One region of the Arthrobacter sp. NPDC089319 genome, then DNA from elsewhere that is predicted to be linked to it. Evidence: riboswitches for the same ligand, from Rfam matches in the RefSeq annotation. Region 1 holds a riboswitch; each other region holds the start of a gene.
The links. A riboswitch is a leader RNA that binds a small molecule or an ion and turns the genes downstream of it on or off. The one in region 1 is predicted to bind S-adenosylmethionine.
Positions count from the first base shown of each region.

Region 2: another riboswitch for S-adenosylmethionine. It lies ahead of AB0N75_RS17720 (flavin reductase family protein); the one in region 1 lies ahead of AB0N75_RS02880 (O-acetylhomoserine aminocarboxypropyltransferase/cysteine synthase family protein).
Region 3: another riboswitch for S-adenosylmethionine. It lies ahead of AB0N75_RS13890 (bifunctional o-acetylhomoserine/o-acetylserine sulfhydrylase); the one in region 1 lies ahead of AB0N75_RS02880 (O-acetylhomoserine aminocarboxypropyltransferase/cysteine synthase family protein).

Region 1 is NZ_JBFBGZ010000002.1:8,709-13,534, forward strand. It holds gene AB0N75_RS02870 (Ig-like domain-containing protein) at 1-439, opposite strand, end outside; gene AB0N75_RS02875 (CoA-binding protein) at 626-1,123, opposite strand; gene AB0N75_RS02880 (O-acetylhomoserine aminocarboxypropyltransferase/cysteine synthase family protein) at 1,120-2,595, opposite strand; SAM riboswitch class I at 2,695-2,787, opposite strand; gene malQ (4-alpha-glucanotransferase) at 3,100-4,826, shown strand, end outside.
Region 2 is NZ_JBFBGZ010000017.1:13,791-18,616, forward strand. It holds gene AB0N75_RS17715 (aldo/keto reductase) at 1-635, shown strand, start outside; gene AB0N75_RS17720 (flavin reductase family protein) at 632-1,138, opposite strand; SAM riboswitch class IV at 1,181-1,295, opposite strand; gene AB0N75_RS17725 (prephenate dehydratase) at 1,393-2,262, opposite strand; gene AB0N75_RS17730 (hypothetical protein) at 2,359-2,562, shown strand; gene AB0N75_RS17735 (hypothetical protein) at 2,581-2,961, opposite strand; gene AB0N75_RS17740 (hypothetical protein) at 3,128-3,340, opposite strand; gene AB0N75_RS17745 (hypothetical protein) at 3,618-4,049, shown strand; gene AB0N75_RS17750 (amino acid ABC transporter ATP-binding protein) at 4,075-4,826, opposite strand, start outside.
Region 3 is NZ_JBFBGZ010000009.1:29,768-34,593, reverse strand. It holds gene AB0N75_RS13900 (CPBP family intramembrane glutamic endopeptidase) at 1-47, shown strand, start outside; gene AB0N75_RS13895 (VOC family protein) at 207-848, opposite strand; SAM riboswitch class IV at 1,048-1,162, shown strand; gene AB0N75_RS13890 (bifunctional o-acetylhomoserine/o-acetylserine sulfhydrylase) at 1,230-2,555, shown strand; gene AB0N75_RS13885 (homoserine O-acetyltransferase) at 2,636-3,706, shown strand; gene AB0N75_RS13880 (extracellular solute-binding protein) at 3,837-4,826, shown strand, end outside.

The DNA.
Region 1 (4,826 bases):
TGGTACGCCATTCCGGCTCAGCCAGCCGCGGGAACGGCAGGCTGGCGGATCCGTAGTGCCCCTGCTCAGCCACCAGGTTGTTATCGGTCCCGTCCACCGTTCGCAGCCCGAACGGCAACAGGGGATTGGCTATCTGGTTGGGGCCGGAGCCGAGGAGCGGCTGGCCCGCAACCGGCTTACCCTCGGCGTCTTCCTTGGTTGCGTGGTTCTCCGCAATCTTGATCTGCTTGAGGATGAACCTCATATCCCCGGCATTAAGAGTCAGGCCCTGACCGACCGGCGCTGCCAGCGCGGCGGGAGCGAGGGCTGTGGGCAGCACACCCGCGCCCAGCACCAGCGCGGCCAGCCCGGCGGTCACCTTTTGGGGAACGGATGGCTTCCCCCTTTGGGCACGTTCGGTGCCCCTCCTGTGTTTTGGATGGGCGGATTTCTTGAACATGATGACTCCCCTAGTCGAGTGATGTGTGGCTGGCCACAGCATCTGACGAGGACCTTGGGGAAATCCTTGGAAGCTCCTACCTCAACGTCCGGGGCAAGCAAAAGCCCGCCCCTGCCCCGGCCCTCCAAGGGAGGGCCGGGGACTAGGAACGGGCTATTGTTGCCGTGAAACCTTGGGCAAGCCGCTCTACGCGGTCAACTGCCGCTTGGAGGAGATTACGCCGGTGTCGAATCCGGCCAGGTGCAGGCCGCCGTGGAAGCGGGCGTGCTCGATCTTTACGCAGCGGTCCATCACCACGTTCAGGCCGGCGGCCTCGGCCTTGGCCGCGACCTCCTCGTGCCAGGAGCCCAGTTGCAGCCAGATGGTCTTGGCGCCGACGGCCAGCGTCTCCTCCAGCACGGTGGGCAGGTCGTCGTGCTTGCGGAACACGTCCACCAGGTCCGGGACCTCGGGCAGGTCCGCCAGCGACTTGTAGACCGGCTGGCCCAGAATCTCCTTGGCCACCGGATTCACGAAGTAGACCTTGTACGGCGAGCTGGACAGCAGGTACGTGGACACGAAGTAGCTGGCCCGGCTGGGCTTGTCCGAGGCGCCGACTATCGCAATCGACTTGGTGTTCCGCAGGATGTTCAGCCGTTCCGGGGCGGACGGTCCCACCCACGCGCGTTCTGCTGTGGCGGTCACTTGGCGGCTCCTTCTTCGGCTTCAATCAGTTCTTCCACGGACTCGACTACGCGCGTTCCGGGCTCTGTCCGGGCGGCACGCGCCGCCTGGATCGTGCAGGACTCGCCTGCATAGCTGGGTGAGGCGAACTCGGAGGTGTCGAACGCGTCGTCCTCATGGTCGCGGCTGGGGCCGTGCTCGGCACCTGCCTGCTGCGATGCCGTCAGCGCTTGGTCCAGGTCCCAGAGGATGTCGTCCACGTCTTCCAGCCCCACGGAGATGCGGATCAGGTCCTCGGGCACGCCGGCGGCCACGAGCTGGTCGGCGGTGAGCTGCTGGTGCGTGGTCGATCCCGGGTGCAGCACCAGGGTGCGGGCGTCGCCGATGTTGGCCAGGTGGCTGGCCAGCTGCAGCGATTCGATGAACTTCTGGCCGGCCACGCGGCCGCCCTTGACGCCGAAGCTGAACACCGAGCCCACGCCCTTGGGCAGGTACTTCCGGCCGCGCTCATAGTGCGGGTGCGCGGGCAGGCCGGCGTAGCTGACCCAGGAGACCCGCTCGTCGGCTTCCAGCCATTCGGCCACCTTGCGGGCGTTGGCCAGATGCTCGTCCATCCGCTGCGCCAGCGTTTCCACGCCCTGCAGCAGCTGGAACGCGGACTGCGCGGACAGCGACGGGCCGATGTCGCGCAGCTGCTCGGAACGGAGCTTGGTCAGGAAGCCGTACTCGCCGAAGTTGCCCCACCAGGACACATTGCCGTAGCTGGCCACCGGTTCAGTCATCTGCGGGAACTTGCCGTTGCCCCAGTTGAAACGCCCGGACTCGACCACAACGCCGCCCAGCGTGGTGCCGTGTCCGCCGAGGAACTTGGTGGCGGAGTGGATCACAATGTCCGCGCCGTGCTCGATGGGCCGGATCAGGTAGGGAGTGCTCAAGGTGGCGTCCACCACCAGGGGGAGGCCGGCGTCGTGCGCCACCGAGGCCAGACCCGCGAGGTCGGCAATGTCGCCGGACGGGTTCGCCACGATCTCGGTGTAGACCGCCTTGGTGTTCTCGCGGATGGCAGCGGCGAAGTCGGCCGGGTCGGTGGAGTCAATGAACGTGGTCTCCACGCCGAACCGGCGCAGCGTGACGTCCAGCTGGGTGATGGTACCGCCGTAGAGCTTGGACGAGGCCACAATGTGGTCGCCCGCGCCGGCCAGTGCCGCGAAGGTGATGAACTCAGCGGCCATGCCCGAGGACGTGGCCACCGCGCCGATGCCGCCTTCCAGCGAGGCGATGCGCTCCTCGAACGCGGCCACGGTGGGGTTGCCGATGCGGGAGTAGATGTTGCCGTACTTCTGCAGCGCGAAGAGGTTCGCGGCGTCGTCGGTGTCCTTGAACACGAACGACGTGCTCTGGTAGATCGGCACGGCCCGGGCGCCATGCTCGGCGTCGGGCGTGCCGCCGGCGTGCAGGGCACGGGTGCGGAAACCGAATGTGCGTTCAGCCATCAGGCAGCTCCTTCAAAACTTAGGTTCCCGAGGCAATGACGGTCCTAGCGGCGCGCCCGGATGCGGGGGCGCCATCCGGATCAAAGATTGCTTGCGCTCTCTCCATCGCTTCTGGCGGTAGCACCTTTCCGGTTGGCCGGATGGTTGCTGCGGTGTCAAAGAGCCAGATCTCTCAACCGCTCGGGATGGTCCCGTCCATTCTCGCAACTTCCGCCGTAGCCGCCAAAATTGTTGAGCCGCGTTGCGTCTTGCCTTGAATTTCCAGTACGACGGCGGTGCTCGGCTTGGCTGCCGCGCGTCCGGTGGTCGACCAAGCGAGCGTCTGGTCGTGCCGCGCCTCCGGTGGTCGACCAAGCGAGCGCCGGGTCGTGCCCCGCGTCCGGTGGTCGACCAAGCGAGCGCCGGGTCGTGCCCCGCGTCCGGTGGTCGACCAAGCGAGCGCCGGCGAGCGTGTGGAGACCCGCCGGGGTGCACGCATCCAATGCCACCCGTAGATTAGGTTCCATGGCTGAGCTTACGGCGCTGCAGCGCCTCGCACGGGAACACGGCGTCGGCACGACCTTCCGGGGTTGGGACGGAGCTGAGCAGGCGGTCGCGCCGGCAACGCTGGTCGCTGTCCTCACCGCGCTGGGTGTTCCCTGCAATACCGACGACGACGTGACCGTCTCCCTCCGTGCCGCGGAACTGGCGCCGTTGCAGCGCAACCTGCCGCCCGCCGTCGTCGTCCGCCAAGGAGACGCCACCGAGGTGCCGGTCAATGTTAGTGCCGGCGCGAGCCCCCGGGTGCAGATCGTGTTGGAGGACGGGTCCCGGCGCGACGTTGACGTGGTGCCCGGCGGGCCGCACGAGGCGGCGGGGGTTCCGCGGGATCGTCTGGCCGCGGTGGTGCCGGCCGACCTCCCGCTGGGCTGGCACACGCTTGAGCTGACGGAAGCCGGAACCGGCAGGGCACCAACCGAGGAGTCCGGAGCTGGCAATGCAGCAATCGACCAAGCCCCAATCGGCCAGCGCCCACCCGGCCAGCCCCCGGCGACGCCCGACAGCCAGGCACGGTGCGCGCTGGTCGTCACCCCGCAACGGCTGACCACCGCCGACCGGCTTCACCGTACCTGGGGCCTGATGGCGCAGCTGTACTCCGTGCGCTCGCGGTCGTCTTGGGGTATCGGCGATCTTGACGACCTGGCCGTGCTGGCCGAAACGGCTGCCGCGAAGGGTGCAGGGTTCGTCCTGATCAATCCGCTGCACGCGGCGCAGCCCAAGCCGCCGGTGGAGCCCTCGCCCTACCTGCCCGCGACGCGCCGTTTCGTCAATCCGATCTACCTGCGGGTCGAGGATGTGCCCGAGGCCCGGGACATTCCGCTGGAAAATACCTTCCACGACGCGAATCTGGACGCCGGCATTCTGGACCGCAATCCCGTTTATGCGGCCAAACTCCGGGCACTGGAAGCAGTTTTCGCGGTGCCCCGGCCCGCGGAACGGCAACAGCAGTTCGACGCCTTCCGCGTTCAGGAAGGCGAGGGGCTGGAGCGCTTTGCCCTGTGGTGCGCGCTCGCCGAATCCCTTCCGCCCGGTGCTCCCGAGTGGTCCGACCCGGAGTTCATCGAATCTCAGCGCAGTGCGCTTAAGGACCGCATCGAGTTCCACCAGTGGCTGCAATGGCTGTGTGACGAGCAGCTTGAGGCCGCGCAGCGCCGGGCCCTCGATGCCGGAATGAACCTCGGGATAGTGCATGACCTCGCGGTCGGCGTCCATCCAGCCGGTGCCGATGCTTGGGCGTTGCAGGATGTGCTGGCCGCGGGCATCTCGGTGGGCGCGCCGCCGGACATGTTCAATCAGCAGGGCCAGAACTGGTCCCAGCCGCCGTGGCATCCCGAACGCCTCGCCGAGTCCGGCTATGCCGCCTACCGGGACATGCTGCGGACCATCCTGCGCCACGCCGGCGGCATCCGAGTCGACCACATCCTGGGGTTGTTCCGGTTGTGGTGGATCCCCGTCGGCGGCCCGCCCGGCGAAGGCGCCTATGTGTACTACGACCATGAGGCCCTGATCGGCATCCTCGCCCTCGAGGCCGAACGGGCCGGCGTGGTGGTGATCGGCGAGGACCTCGGGGTCTTCGAGCCCGGCGTTCAGGACTACCTGGCCGAGCGCGGCATCCTGGGCACTTCCATCCTGTGGTTCGAGTACGACGGCGCCACGCCCCGGCCGCCGGAGAGTTACCGCCGCTCCTGCCT
Region 2 (4,826 bases), on a different contig from region 1:
ACACGCTGCTGATCCACCGGCCGGATCCGCTGGCCCCGGCGGAGGAGATTGCCGAGGCGTTCAGCCGCCTCCGGCTGGCCGGGAAGGTCCGCCGCCTGGGCGTCTCGAACATGTCCGGCGAGCAGATGCGGTGGCTGCAGGCCGCGCTCGACGAGCCGCTCGCCGTCAACCAATTGGAAATGAGCCTGTACCGGCGGGACTGGCTTGAATCCGGGGTGCTGGTCAACCACCCGGAAGGCGCCGCCGTCGGCTTTCCGCACGGCACTTTGGAGTACTGTGCTGCCCACGCGGTGGAGTTGCAGGCCTGGGGCTCGCTGGCGCGGGGCCGCTACAGCGGCCGGCCGGCGGAACGGGCCGCCGGCACAGCTGACGAAGCTGACGGCGACGGTGGTGCGGCAGCGGATCGCGCGACGGCAGCCTTGGTCTCCGAGTTGGCCCGGGACAAGGGCTGCACGCAGGAAGCCGTAGTGCTGGGCTGGCTGCTGCGCCATCCGGCCCGAATCCGACCGGTCGTCGGTACCAGCAATCCGGAGCGGATCAGGGCCTGCGGCCAGGCTGAGGAGATCGGCGCGGCAATGACCCGGCAGGAATGGTACGCGCTGTGGGTGGCGGCGCGGGGACGCCCGCTGCCCTAGACGAACGCGGGCTGTACCAGCCGGCGGAACGAGGAGTCGTGGAAGACCAGCGGTTCGTGCGCGCCGACGTGCGTGCTCAGCGCGTGTACCTCCAGCAGCACCACCTGGTGGTCACCGGCCGGGAACTCCTGATGCACCGAGCAATCCAGCCACAGCGCTGCCTCGTTGAGGAAAAGCGCGTCCCGGTCGGTGCGGTCCAGGCTCAGCCCGGCGAAGCGGTCGCCGCTCTTGGAAGCAATCTGGCGGCAGACGCCGTCGTGCTCCGTGCTCAGCACCGACACGCCGATCCGGCCGGCGTGGCGGAGCAGCGGCCAGGTCCGCGAGGTGTTCTGGACGGCGAACATCACCAGCGGCGGCTCCAGCGAAACGCCCACGGTGAAGGAGGAGGCGACGATGCCTTGCGGCTCACCGTCGATGACGGCGCAGAGCGCTGCGATTCCGGAGGGAAAGCGCCCGAAGGCGGAGCGCAGGGTGTTCGGGGTCAAGTCGTTGTGCAGGGACATGGCCATCCTTGAAGCTCAGGCGCATCCGCTGCTGCCGGAGGATACGCGTACTTGCCTGCCGACAAACCCGGCGGGCCGAATCATCACCTGGAGCACCCCGCTACGGTAGAGGGTTGCCGGCCAACCAGCCAGGGCTGTGAAGTTGGCGCTCGTGATTCATTTCCAAGGTAAAGCGGGACGTGGCCTCGGTCAAACGCGGGTAACAGTTCGTCAAGAACTCCCCGTGCGCGGCATCGGCAGCAGGGTCCGTTGCCTTAGGCGTCGGCCGGCTGTTCCGCGCCGCGGTTTAACCGGAACGGGTGGGCGGGATAGACGCCCAGAATCCGGATTTCGGTGGTGAAGAATTCCAGTTCCTCGAAGGCATGGACCATTGGCTGGTCCTCCGGATGGCCTTCGACGTCCACCATGAACATGGTGGCCGCGAATTCGCCGCCGACCATGTAGCTCTCCAGCCGGGTCATGTTGATGCCGTTGGTCGCGAACCCGCCGAGGGCCTTGTACAGCGCCGAGGGAACGTTCCGCACCCGGAAAACAAAGCTGGTCACCGCGGGACCGGGCAGCTCCTCGCGGCTGGGGACGGGCCGCCGGTCCGCCAGCACCACAAACCGGGTGGTGTTCGTTGGATCGTCTTCCACTTTCTCGGCGAAGACTTGCAGGCCGTACAGCTCAGCGGCCATCGGCGGCGCGAGCGAGACCTTGGTGGGATCGTTCCACTCGGCAACTTCACGGGCCGACCCGGCGGTATCGCCGGCAATGACGGGCGTCAGCCCCAAACGGCGGATCAGCTTCCGGCACTGTCCCAGGGCATGGATGTGGCTGTGTACTTCACGGGCCTGTTCCACGGTGGCCCCGGGAATGCCGAGCAGGCTGAAGCGGATGGGCAGGAAGAATTCCTCCACGATCTGCAGCGTGGTCCGGGGCAGCAGGGCATGGATGTCCGCCACGCGGCCGGCGATCGAGTTGTCAATGGGGATCATGGCCAGTTCGGCCTCGCCGCTGGTGACGGCGGCGAAGGCGTCTTCAAAGCTGGCGCATGGCACCGCGTCCCAGCCGGGCCGGACCTCAAGGCACGCCATGTGCGAGTTCGAGCCGGGTTCACCTTGGTACGCGATTGCTGGAGCCATGGGCGAAATTATCCCACCGGGAGGGCCCGTGGCCTTATTCGGCGGGCTCCGGCCGGCGTCACAAAGCCGGAGCGAAGCGCCGATAGAGTGGAGGGCGTGGAAGGATCCAATCCCCGTGCCGTTGCCCTCGGGCTCGCTGCTGCCGTCGTCGCCCTCTTCGCCGTCAGCCTGACGGTGATGCCGTCCATCATGGGGCTGGACATCATGCCCCCGCTAATCGTGGTGTCCGTGCTGCTGCTGATCGCCGCCGGCGTGCTGGCCGGAATGGCTATTGCTGCCAAGCGGTCGGGGCGGCGCTAGCGCAGGGCTATTAGGCGGTCAGGCGACGACGCTAAAGCCTCCGGTCCACCGGAGCTTCTCGGCGGCGGCCAGGGAGATCTGCAGGAATCCCAGGGCCTCGAGGGCCCGGGACAGAGCGCCGGCATCGATGGCGTTCAACCCGGCGGCGGTGACCACCTCGGCCAGCTGGGACTTGGCCGCGGCGTCGTCCCCGGCCATAAGCACGGTGGTGGGCAGGCCGCCGACGGTGCCGGAGGACAGCGTGGCAGCGAAGGTGGTGTTGAAGGCCTTGACCACGCGCGAATCCGGCAGCGAGGCGCTGAGCTCGGCTGCCGCCGAACTGTCGGACGGCACGGTGAGCGAGTCGAAGGTTTCAAAGTTCAGCGGGTTGGTGATGTCGACGACGACCTTTCCCGCCAACTGGTCGCCGCAGCTGCGGACGGTGTCGGACAGGCGGGGTAGGGCACCGCGAGGATGACAATGTCGCCGGTTACGGGCCGGGCGTCGTCATGGTCGAACGACTCGAAGCCGGGAGTCAAGGCCCGCGGCGGGCCCGTGCTGGTGGGCCCAGCCGGAGTGGCGGATCCTAGTCGAGGTCGGATTCCTGAGTGATGCCGTAGGGCACGTCGTCGCTCAGTTCCACAGTGAACTGCCCGGGCCCGGTGCGGGTGACCAGAATGCCGCAATCGCCGTCGATGGCCGCGATGGATTGCAGTTCTTCCACCGCAGCATTGAGGAGGTCGTGGGCCTCGGAGGCCGTCTGTGCCGTCAAAGACTTGGTAGCCAAAGTCGTGGCCATGGTTCTGCCTTTCGTGACCGGAGGCCGCCGCAGAGGAGAAAGCGCGGGATGGGTAGCTTCCGGCCGGAACGTGGTGCCATGCGGAACGGTGCATGGAAGTTTACATTCTGCCATTCCAATGGACATCAGATGAATTATCAAGCGGCGTGGCGTGGAACACCTCTCCGGATTCAGAGGTTCTGGCGCGGATTTGGCGGGGTTCGGCGGCGGGGGAGTGTGGCCAAGAATACGTCGTGGAGGCCGACGTTACGCGGGCGGGCTGCCGATAGTGGGAAGCATGAACTACCGCTACATCCCCTCAGCTGCCGGCCTGACCGTTTGGGGCATCGTCCTCTTCGTTGCAGGAGGTGCGGTGAGCGGCTGGATGTCCGCCTTGGCGGTCCGCGAGTCCTTCCGGGACGCCACCAGCGTGTTCTACAGCTCGAACGCGGAGGTCTACACCGGCTTTGCGGTCCTGTTCGCGGTGGTTTCGATCGCCGGCTTCGTGCTGCTGACGGTAGGGATTTCGCGCGCCGTGAAGCGTGCCGACCAGCGGTACGACGGCTGGTTCCGGACGCTGCAGCCCGGGATCGCGGCGGCTCCATACCCTGCGCCGCTGCCGGCGGCTCCGGTTCAGGGCAACGAACGCGCTCAGGCACCCGGGCCGGGAACCCCAAGCACGGGAATCCCGCCGATGCCGATGCGCGGGCCCGCGCAGCCCGGCCGCTAGCGGCAGCCGTCGTGGATTGTCCGGCCTAGAACGGGTTCAGCAGCCGGTGGACGAACTGCCGGGTGCGCTCCTCCTGCGGCTCGCGCAGCACCTGGTCGGGGTGGCCGCGTTCCACCACCACGCCGCCGTCCATGAACACCACTTCGCTGGCCACTTCCCGGGCGAACGCCAGCTCGTGCGTCACCAGCACCATGGTCCAGCCTTCGTCGGCCAGTTCCTTGATCACGTGCAGCACATCGCCCACCAGTTCGGGGTCCAGCGCCGAGGTCGGCTCATCGAAGAGCAGCAGCGAGGGTTTGAGCGCCAGCGCCCGGACAATGCCGACCCGCTGCTGCTGGCCGCCGGAGAGCTGGTGCGGGTACTGGTCTTCCTTGCCGGTCAGCCCCACGCGTTCCAACAGCGACATGGCCTCGCGTACGGCGTCGGCCCGGGGCCGTTTCTGGACCTGGACCGGGCCCTCGATGATGTTCTGCAGCACGGTCATGTGCGGAAACAGGTTGTAGTGCTGGAACACCATGGCACTGCGGTCCCGCAGCTCGGAAATCTGCTTGCGGCCCACAGGCGAGCCGAAATCCACGGCGGGCCCACCCGCAAAGGTAACCCGTCCGCCGTCGGGAATTTCCAAGCCGTTCAGGCAGCGCAGCACGGTGGTCTTGCCGGAACCGGAGGGGCCGATCAGCGCCAGCACGCCTCCGGTCTTCACCGACAGATCGATGGAGGTCAGCACCTGGTTGCCGCCGAAGGACTTGCGCAGGCCCTCGACGGAGAGCACGGGAC
Region 3 (4,826 bases), on a different contig from region 1:
TCGTCGGCTACGCGCTGGTGGGCCCGGCCATCGGCATCGGTACCTAAGACGGCGTACCTAACGGTCGGCCGAGAGGATGCTTGCCGGGGACAGGCAAAAGGCTCCCGTTCCGGCCTCTTGCGCCACCGTGGGTGGGAGCAAGAGGCCGGAACGGGAGCCCTGCGTAAAAAAGCGAGCCGTGCACCGGGCCGGACGAGACCGGAACCTTAGAGTTCGACGATGCCGTTCGCGGTTTCGAAGCGGACCGACATGATGCCCGGCGTGCCGTTCGGCGCGGTCCACGCAACCTTGACGTCGTCGAGCAGGTCATCCACCGGGGTGCCCAGCCAGTCCGCCACGCGATCCGAGGAACCGGCAATGGTCAGGCCGATCAGCTTGACGGATGCCGGGCGGGCGTTGGACGGGTGAAGCGCCTCGGTGCCGTCATCCCAGCGAAGCATGTAGGGAACCTGCGGGTCGGCGATCAGGCCCTTGATGCCGATCTGCTGCCAGGTCAATTCCTGGCCGTCCGGGAACTTGCGGTTTCCGGGAACCGCATGGCGGCCCAACCGCTCTTCGAACGGGGTCAGATCGTCCACTTCCACGCACCAGCCCATCCAGCCGCCGCCGGCTTCGGAGCGGGCACGCACGGCCTGCCCGAAGGGGGCTTTGTCGGACGCGGGGTGGGCCAGGACCTCCACCACTTCCAGGTAATGGTGGTCGGTCAGCGGGAAGATCATATTGCGGGTGCCGAAGCGGGGGTGCACCCCGCCCTTGACTGCGTCAATACCCAGAGCTTTGGAGATCCGCTCTGAGGTGGCAGCCAGACCGTCGGGCTCAACAGCATATGAAACGTGGTCGAAGCGCATAGCCATATCTTGGCACTTTGTGAACCCTCTCTCGACTTAGGGTGACCTAAGTCACCAGTATCCGGCCGGATGTGGCTCGAAGATCCATGTCTGGCAGGTGCTCACACCACCAGATTGGGGCGGAAAAAGCGCCGCTGCGGGCGGTCATAAGGTGTCACATTGTTGCGGCCGGGCGGGCTCTCCGCTGAGACTGGACGCAGGTCATGAGTGCCAGCGTGAAACCCCGGTTTGCTGGCCGGCAACCCTCCAACCGCGGTGGGGTGCCCCGGGTGAAGACCAGGCAGCCGCCATCAGGCGGTGCGCAAGCGCGGGTCACACCCGGGATAGACATGCCGGCACGGCCGGATCCCGGATGACCCCTTCCCATGAAGGAGTTGCACCATGTCCAATGCAGACTGGTCCTTTGAAACCCGTCAGATCCACGCCGGCCAGGAGCCGGATGCCGCCACCGGCGCCCGTGCACTGCCGATCTATCAGACCACTTCGTTCGTGTTCCCCAGCGCCCAGAGCGCCGCGGACCGCTTTGCCCTGTCCGAGTTGGCGCCCATTTACACGCGGATCGGCAACCCGACCAGCGAGGCCGTTGAGGCCCGGGTCGCCAGTCTGGAAGGCGGTGTCGGCGCGCTGCTGTTGGCCTCGGGCCAGGCCGCATCCACGTTCTCCATCCTGAACTTGGCCGAGGCCGGCGACCATATTGTGGCCAGCCCCAGCCTGTACGGGGGCACGTACAACCTGCTGCGCACCACGCTGCCCAAGTTCGGCATCGAGGTGACGTTCGTCGAGGATCCGGACAACCTGCAGCAGTGGCGCGACGCAGTGCAGCCGAACACGAAGGCGTTCTTCGGCGAGGTGGTCTCCAACCCGCGCCAAGATGTTTTGGACCTGGAAGCGGTCAGCAGCATCGCCCATGAGAATGGCGTGCCGCTGATAGTGGACAACACGCTGGCCACCCCGTACTTGATCCGCCCGATCGAGTGGGGCGCAGACATCGTGCTGCACTCGGCCACCAAGTACTTGGGCGGCCACGGGACGGCCATCGGCGGCGTGATCGTGGACGCCGGTACCTTCGACTTCGCTGCCAATCCGGAAAAGTTCCCGGGCTTTAACACCCCCGACGAGACCTACAACGGGCTGGTCTTCGCCCGCGACTTGGGCGTCGGAAGTGCGCTCGGCGCCAATCTCGCCTACATCCTCAAGGCCCGCGTCCAGCTGCTGCGCGACCTGGGGTCCGCGGTCTCCCCGTTCAACGCCTTCCTGATCGCCCAGGGGCTGGAGACGCTGAGCCTGCGGGTGGAGCGCCACGTGGCCAATGCGCAGAAGGTCGCGGAATTCCTCGAGGCGCACGACGACGTTGCGTCCGTCGCGTACCTCGGCCTGCCGTCGAGCCCCTGGTACGACCGCGGCCGCAAGTACGGTCCGAAGGGCACCGGCGCCATCGTGTCGTTCGAGATCAAGGGCGGGATCGAGGCCGGCAAGCGTTTTGTGGACGGCCTTGAACTGCATTCGCATGTGGCCAACCTCGGCGACGTGCGCTCGCTAGTGATCCACCCGGCGTCGACCACCCACGCCCAGCTTTCGGCCGAGGAGCGGCTGACCGCCGGCGTGACCGACGGTCTGGTCCGGCTCTCCGTGGGCATCGAGAACGTCAACGACATCATCGCCGACTTGGAGGCCGGTTTCCGCGCCGCCAAGGGCTCGGACGACTAGGCAAGCAGGTAGAACGCAGCGTGACGATCGTGCAACCGCAGGAACTGGTGGATCAGGCGACGGATGGCGTCCTGCGCAGGATGCCAGTAGGTGCGCTGGAGCTGGAAGCCGGCGGCTATCTGCCCGAGGTTGTTCTGGGATATGAAACCTGGGGCACCCTGAACGCGGATGCCTCCAACGCCGTCCTAATCGAGCACGCCCTGACCGGCAGCACGCATGTGGCCCGCGGTGCCTCCAACGAGGAGGGCTGGTGGGACGACCTGGTCGGTCCCGGGGCCACCATCGACACGGAGCGCTATTTCGTAGTGGCCGCCAACATGGTTGGCGGCTGCTACGGCTCCACCGGCCCGGCGACGCCGGCACCAGATGGTAAGCCGTGGGGGTCGCGGTTTCCGTTCGTCACCATCCGGGATTCGGTCCGGGCCGAGGCGAGGCTCGCCGATGCGCTGGGCATCCGCCGCTGGCACGCCGTGCTCGGCGGGTCGATGGGCGGGGCCCGCGCGCTCGAGTGGGCTGCGACGTTCCCCGAGCGCACGGCGCGGTGCGCCGTGATGGCGTGCGGGGCGGCCAGCACCGCCGAACAGATCGCGTTTGCCCAGGCGCAGGTCGCAGCCATCCGGCTGGATCCGCACTTTGCCGGCGGCGACTACTACGGCGGTCCCGCCCCCGAAGCCGGACTGGGTATTGCCCGGCGGATCGCCCACATCAACTACCGTTCGGAGCCTGAACTGGAGTATCGGTTCGGCCGCTCGGCGCAGGCGGAGGAACAGCCGTTTGGCGGCATCACGCCCTCCGCCCGCGGCCGCTATGCGGTGGAAAGCTATCTGGACTACCAGGCGGAGAAGTTGGTTTCCCGCTTCGACGCCAACAGCTACATCCTGCTCACAGAGGCCCTGGTCAGCCACGACGTGTCCCGCGGCCGCGGCTCGCTGGAGCAGTCCCTGGGCGGTCTCGCGGAGACGGAATTCTTCATTGCGGCGGTGGATTCGGACCGTCTCTACTTTCCGGAACAATCGCGCCAGTTGGCCGAGGCGCTGCCCGGATCGGTCAAGGTGCACACCATCGAAACGCCGCTAGGTCACGACGGTTTCCTGACCGACGTCCACCAGCTGCACGAAGAGCTCACGCAGGCGTTTTTCCCGCGGGTCTGACGCACATTGCAGTTTGATCACGGTTGGGACGAATAAATCCATTCGATGGAGCCCCTCGGTAGCATGCCGGTAGGCCCCTGACCCACGCCGACGGCGTTTGGCCCGGAAGCCTCCAAACGAGGGGGGAACCATGCTGCGTGATTACCGAATCAAAGTTTCATTGCTGGCCGTTGGAGCGCTGGCGCTGGCCGGCTGTGGCGGTGGAGGCGGGGGCGGGGAGGGCGATACCCCGCAAAGCTCCTCACTACGGATCGTGTACCAGACCACCGAGGCCAATGCCACGATGGATGAGGTGATGAAGAAGGCGAAGGCCGATTTTGAGGCTGCGCACGACGGCGTGACGGTCAATTTGGAGCCCATCACCGGCAGCGACGAAGACTATGCGACCAAGCTCGCCTTATCCCAGCGGTCGCCGGACACCGCCCCGGACGTGTTCTACGAGGACACCTTCAAGATTCGTTCGGACGTGGATGCCGGCTACCTCCTGAACCTGGATCAGTATCTGGCCGAGTGGGACGACTGGGCGAACTTCAACGAGGGAGCCAAGGAAGCCGGCCGCGCGGACGACGGCAGTATCTATGCTGTCCCGCTGGGTACTGATACTCGGGCCATTTGGTACAACAAGAACGTCCTGCAAAAGGCCGGCGTGGACGTCCCCTGGGCTCCGAAGGACTGGAACGCCATCCTGGAGGCCGCCCGGGCCATCAAGTCCTCGCAGCCGGACGTGGTCCCGTTCAACCTCTACGCCGGCACGGGCACCGGCGAAGGCACCGTCATGCAGAGTTTCTACCAGTTGCTCTATGGCACCGGCGACACGCTCTACGACGACGCTGAAGGCAAGTGGGTGGTCGGCTCGCAAGGCTTCATTGACTCGCTGGCCTTCCTGCAGACGCTTTATCAAGAGGACCTGGCGGTCACACCGGCCGAGGCCTTGGACCCGAACGTATGGCAGATGGTCTTCGGCCAACTGTTTCCCGAGGACAAACTGGGCGGAACCGTGGAAGGTTCCTACTCGCCGTCGTTCTGGCAGGAGGGAGGGTTGGTGGACTGGCTCGAATATGGCGACGTGATGGGCGTGGCACCGTTCCCCACCCAGAGCGGACAGGAGCCGGGAGCAGTC